2 regions of the Aliamphritea ceti genome follow, and region 1 is predicted to be linked to the other one. Evidence: predicted binding sites of a transcription regulator. Region 1 holds the regulator's gene; the other holds the start of a gene.
The links. The regulator PhoB, encoded in region 1, activates phosphate uptake and scavenging genes when phosphate is short. The targets are predictions, from matches to a motif close to TGTCATANNNNTGTCANA.
Positions count from the first base shown of each region.

Region 2: the regulator PhoB is predicted to act here: its motif matches at 1,479-1,496, upstream of olsF (bifunctional ornithine lipid synthase OlsF).

Region 1 covers NZ_AP025282.1:5,087,993-5,091,247, forward strand. Annotated here, with positions in the region: gene OCU49_RS23085 (DUF1415 domain-containing protein) at 1-87, opposite strand, end outside; gene OCU49_RS23090 (chorismate--pyruvate lyase family protein) at 289-843, shown strand; gene ubiA (4-hydroxybenzoate octaprenyltransferase) at 849-1,727, shown strand; gene phoB (phosphate regulon transcriptional regulator PhoB) at 1,830-2,525, shown strand; gene phoR (phosphate regulon sensor histidine kinase PhoR) at 2,577-3,255, shown strand, end outside.
Region 2 covers NZ_AP025282.1:3,427,403-3,430,657, reverse strand. Annotated here, with positions in the region: gene olsF (bifunctional ornithine lipid synthase OlsF) at 1-1,405, opposite strand, end outside; gene OCU49_RS15765 (sensor domain-containing protein) at 1,759-3,255, shown strand, end outside.

The sequences.
Region 1 (3,255 bases):
ATTCAGTCCGACAACCATGCTGCGGACCCAGTCTTCGGTCAGCTGACGCACATCGTCAGGACGCTTATCTTGAAAAGTAGTATTCATAACCTACATGGTACCCAAAGCTGCGAACCAGCCCAATCCCCGGCGCATAAATTCCTGCGTCAGCGCAATGAAAAAACTGGCTTTAACAGATCAAGTCTATGATTCCGCGAGGTAAGTGATAACATAGCGGCTGTTTTAAAAGCGCAACTTACGTAACCTTCTTACGCAGCGCCAGTGAGACAAAGCCTTTGAGATTTTGCCGTGCCAATACCTTCAGCCCTGAATGACAACAGCTTCGACGTTCGCTGGTATACCCTGCGCCGTCCAGCCAGTACCGACGCACCTTTGTGCTGGCGCAAATGGTTGCTGGATCCGGGTTCGCTGACTCAGCGGCTGGTCAGTCTCAGCCAGGGCGATTTCCGGGTAGAAGTTATCCGCCAGGGCTGGTATCACCCCACCCGCTCAGAAGCTAAAGCACTTGGTATGCGGCCACGCCAGCTAGCTATTATTCGGGAAGTCCAGTTAATCGGTAATGGTCAGCCATGGGTATTTGCCCGCTCTGTCATACCGGCAACCACTCTTACCGGCAAACAACGGGAACTCAATTTTATTGGTAGCCGTTCACTGGGCACAATTCTGTTCCGGGATCCGACAATGCAACGGGGCCCTTTAAAAGTCAGCCGGCTCAAAATTCAGGATGGCGACTCAACCTGGGCACGCCGCTCCCTGTTTTATCTGAGTAATAAGCCGCTACTGGTATCCGAAGTATTCCTGCCAGCGCTACTTGAAGCACAAAATACAAATCCACAGGCCTAAGCGTTATGAGCAAACAGTTTTTCAGCAAAGACCGCCTCAATGCCTACGGCCAACTTATGCGGGTCGAAAAACCGATTGGCACTTATCTGCTCTTATGGCCGGCACTCTGGGCACTGTGGATTGCCGCTGAAGGTGTACCAAGCCTGCATCTACTGGTAATTTTTTGCCTGGGTACATTCCTGATGCGCTCGGCAGGCTGTGTGATTAATGATTTTGCTGACCGGAAAATTGATGGCCACGTAAAACGTACCGCCCTACGGCCGATTCCTGCTGGCAGAGCCACCGCTAAAGAAGCCTTAGCGCTGTTCTTTGTGCTTATTGGCCTGGCCTTTGTATTAGTCCTGTTTACCAATACTCAAACCATACTGCTATCTTTCGGCGGCGCTTTTCTAGCCGCCCTGTATCCCTTTATGAAACGCTATACTCACCTGCCACAAATTGTGCTGGGTATGGCTTTTGCCTGGGCAGTCCCTATGGCGTTCAGCGCCACCAGCGAGACTGTTCCACCTTATGCCTGGCTGATTTACACCGCTACTGTGCTCTGGACAACCGCCTACGATACTAAATATGCCATGGTAGACCGGGACGATGATTTGAAGATAGGCGTGAAATCCACTGCTATTCTGTTCGGTGATGCCGACAAATTTATTGTCGGCATTCTGCAGGTATTGACCCTGCTAACCTTTATTTTGCTGGGCCAGCAATTAGAGATGGGTAAATACTACTTCCTGAGTTTGCTGGTCATGACAGGTTGTTTTATCTGGCAACAATGGCTCATCAGACACCGCCAGCGGGATAAATGTTTTCAGGCTTTTTTAAACAATCACTATGCCGGCATGGCACTCTTTATCGGCATCGCACTAGACTATTGGCTAACAGTCTAATAATAACAGTGACATAAAGCTGTATTTGTCATATTTCTGTAACAGTTTAATAATCTAATATGCTCGTCTAAAGAAATGTCAAAACGAATAAGGTGATCGAGCATGTCATCCAATAAGCGAATACTGATCGTCGATGATGAAGCCCCTATCCGGGAAATGATAGCGGTTGCATTAGAAATGGCCGGCTACGAATGCATTGAAGCGGAATCCGCTCAGGCTGCCCACAGCATCGTTCTGGATGATAAGCCAGATATGGTTCTGCTGGACTGGATGATGCCAGGCATCAGCGGTGTAGAATTTGCCCGCCGGTTGCGCAAAGATGAAGTAACAGCCGATATTCCTATTATCATGCTAACCGCCAAAGGCGACGAGGATCACAAGATTAAAGGTCTTGAATCCGGTATTGATGATTACATTACTAAGCCTTTCTCACCCCGTGAACTGGTTGCACGTCTGAAAACAGTACTGCGCCGTGCAACGCCAAAAGGCATCGAAGAGCCTATCACTGTCGACAGCCTGACACTCGACCCTGTTTCTCACCGGGTAAGCTCTGAACTGAAACCTCTTGAACTCGGCCCTACCGAATTCCGCCTGTTACAGTTTTTCATGACCCATCAGGACCGCGCTTATTCGCGCAGCCAGCTGTTGGATATGGTCTGGGGTGGCAATGTTTACGTAGAGGAACGTACCGTCGATGTACATATCCGTCGGCTACGTAAAGCTCTGGGCGACCGTCATGAGTACCTGATCCAAACCGTGCGCGGCACCGGTTACAGATTCTCATCGCAAGTTGCTTAAGCCAAAGTATCCACGCTAAGCTGCCCACAGGCACCATTTAGGTTCGGTAGAATGTACAACAGTAACCATTCAATCTCTGGCAGTTTATTTTTAACCACCCTGATCGGCGTAGTGCTCGGTCTGGTGATTGGTTATCCGGGCTGGACAGTCGCGATTCTGTTGTTCGGCTGGGGGCTGGTACAGGTTAAAGAATTCGCCCGCCTGCAAGAATGGCTGACAAAAGGTGACCGTTCTGATGTACCGGAAAGCAACGGCCACTGGGGTGAGCTGTTTGACGAAATGGCCCGGGAGCAGAAACGTAATCAGTCCCGCAATCAGTCACTGCGTAACATCATAACCCGCTTTCAGCAGTCCTCAGCGGCACTGGGAGACGGTATTGTCATCATCGACAGGGATAACAACCTGGAATGGTGGAACCGTTCAGCAGACCGTTTGCTGGGCCTTAAGGTACAAACAGACCGTGGCCGTTCAGTCATGAACTTGCTACGAGACCCCCGTTTTATCCGTTATTACCGCAAAGAAAACTACGAAGAGCCACTGCAGTTATCGTCACCAATCGACGATCAGGTTGCGCTCGAGTACCAACTGACCAAATTCGGATTCGGCGACCGGATCCTGGTCGCCCGGGATATCACCCGTATTAACCAGCTGGAACAAACCCGGCAGGACTTTGTGGCAAACGCATCCCACGAACTGCGGACCCCTTTAACGGTTATCCGCGGTTATCTCG
Region 2 (3,255 bases), 1.7 Mb from region 1:
GGAAATAGAGGCGATAAAAATATACCAGCATGTCTTTAGCAGCCTTAGGATAGGTGTTACTCAGGCTGACAGGGCCAAACATATAACGTACCTGGGGGTGGCGCTTTAGATAAGCGCCAATGCCATACCAGAGATAATCCAGGCTGCGCTTGCCCCAGTATTTCGGCTGCACAAAGCTACGTCCCAGTTCAATACCCTGTGAGAAGTACGGTTGCATCGCGTCCTTATAGTCAAACAGGCTGGCGCTGTAGAGGTGCTCATGGCCAGGGTTGTCGGCTTCGGTTCGCCAGGCTTCGGCCAGCCGGTAAGCACCGACAATTTCCAAATCATCATCGTCCCAGAGAATTAGGTGGCGATAGTGAGGGTCATAGTTGTCAAGGTCTGTGCGTTCGCCGGTACCTTCGCCAACGCGGCGGAAAGCAATTTCTCTTAACCTGCCAATCTCGTTGATAACCGCTGAGTCTGCACGGTAATCGAATAGAAATATTTTTTTACCGTCACTGGTTTCGCCCAGCAGTTCGCTGTCACGTAGCTCTTGTTTGAGTGCCTGACGGTCCTGTGGGTGGTTGATCGTTTTTTCGGTGATAAACAGTGGTTTTTTGCCTTTGGCAATTCGGTAAAGGTGGCGTTTTATCAGTTTTACTTTTTCACTGTTATTAACCGGTAATCCATCAATCTGACTATAGGCAACAGGCTCGCCGACCTTGATCGGTAGAACAGCTGACTGTTTGTTGAACATTTCGTGGGGCAGCAATGCGGAAGACATCCCCCGGTTGAGCATTGATAGCGAATAGAACAGTGGGGAGTTTTTACCGCCAATATAGACAGGTAAAACAGGGCTGTTGGTCTGACGGGCAAAGCGCATGAAACCGCTATTCCATTTACTGTCTTTAATACCGGTCAGGCCTGCGCGGGAGACTTCTCCGGCGGGAAAGACGATTACAGCTTCTTCGTTACGCAACGCAGCATTAATGTTGGCAATATCCTGCTTATGGGTGGCTTTACTTATGTTGTCTACGGGCAACAATACGGGAGCCAGTGGTGCGAAGTTGGCCAGCATATCATTGGCGATAATTTTTACATCACGGCGAACTTCACCGACCAGTTTGATCAGTGCCAGGCCATCCAGCGCACCTAACGGGTGGTTCGCAATGATGACAACCCGGCCACTGGATGGAATGTTCAGACGGTCAGTATTACTCAGGCTATAGCTGAAGTTGAAGTAGTCCAGCACCCGGTCAATGAATTCAAACCCCTCACAGTGACGGTGTTTTTCCAGAAAACTGTTTACTTCCGATTCATGAAACAGGCGCCGTAGAAAATACAATGTCGGACGGCGTAACGGTGCCGGCTTAGTCATAAAGGAAGGGTATTTTTCACTGATGATCTGTTCGACATTGATCACGGGTATTAGGCCTTATCTGCTAAACGTGTGGCAGATAATTTAGGACGGTTTGGTGACAGTTGGTTTGCTGTTTGGTGACATTCGGATGACAGCCTCTTCTCGCTAAGCCTGCCGAAAATCCCGGTATATATGAACTTGGGCTTTACAATTGTGTGTCTTGGCTTTAGTTTCAAAGCAATAGTTTCAAACATACGATGTGGTGCGTCGGACGCGACCTTCATTCATTGTGTACTGCTTGTATCGCCGAACCTCCGGCTTGTAATCAGACGCCTGCATCCAGACTAAGAGTTTCTTTCAGCAGAAGTATTGTTGGACAGACCGGGTAGGATAAGAAACTCCGAAAAGGATTTATTGTGACTTCTGATCTTATAGATACGGATGCTTCACGGTTATTTCAGCAGTTGATCGATGGAGTGGTAAACCTGTACGACGAAGCCTTTTTTCAGGGGCTGGTTAACGGGTTAGTTAAAGTAATGGGCGCCGATCTGGCAATGGTGTCATTGCTGGATTACGAAAATTCTAATAATGCGACCAGTCTGGCTTTGTGCCTGGATGGCATTCCCGCCGCGAATATTCACTATCGTCTTGAAAATACCCCTTGTTTTGAATTACAGGGCCGCAAGGTTCTGTATATTCCTGACGGTGCCATGGTTCGTTATCCGCAAGCAGACATGCTGCAAGAGCTTGAGATGGATGGTTATCTCGGGGTGCCGTTATGTGATCACGATGGCGAGCCGATGGGCAACCTGCTGCTTGCGTCCCGTGGTCGGCTCCAGGTATCCGCCGGTTTGATACGTTTACTGCCGGTACTTATTAACCGCGTAGAAGCTGAGCTGACAAGGTTACAGCTTCTTAAACGGTTAAGCGCCAGTAATGATCAGTTACAACGTATACAGAGCCTTGCCAGCCTGGGAGGCTGGACCCTGGATATTCAGAGTCGTCAGTTAAATTGCACGCCGCAGGCACGCAGCCTGTTTGGGCTAAGCCCACAACAGACACCTGTGTTGAGTGATGTGCTGGAACAGTTACTGCCTGAAGATAGGGCGCAGTTACGGTCACTTACCGATAAAGTAATGATCAGTAAACAGATTGATACCTGCCTGATACGGCTAATACATCCTACCGGTTCGCTTCGCTGGTTACATGTTCAGGCTGAACCTGTGATTGATCCTCTAAGGGAAGTCACCTTGATCAGAGGTGTCGTCCAGGATATGACAGAACTGATTAACAGTCAGAATCAGGTCATCGATAATGAAATGCGGTTTCGTGCACTGGTTGATGCGTCGCCATACGGAATTATTGAAATTGATCTGCAGGGCACCGTTATTTTTGCTAACCCTAAAGCGCATCAGATTTTTGCCTATCCGCCGGATCAGATGGTTGGCCGCGCGGTTAGTGAAACCATGAGTCCTGAAGAGCGTGAGTATTACAGCCGTAAACTGAAACGTATGGTGGACGAATTTCCGCATCTTGATACTTATAGTCGTAAAGGTATTCGTCAGGATGGCAGCGTTATCGATATTCGGGTCAGTATTAACTATCGGTTGAACGAACAGGGCAAAACACGGGGGTTTGTAGGATTTATTTCAGATATAACTACCCGTAATCGTCGTGAACTGAAGTTGCGTCAGCTTTCTACAGTTGTAGAGCAAAGCCCGTCGGCAATTTTAATCACTAATCAGCAAGGTGTTATCGAATACGTTAACCCCGCATTTGAAGTGAGCACCGGATATCACAGTCAGGCAGCGCTTGGTGAAACCCCCAGGATTCTGAAGTCAGGCAAAATGCCGGAACATATTTACACGGGATTGTGGGAAAACCTCCATCAGGGGCTGCCATGGCGTGGTGAG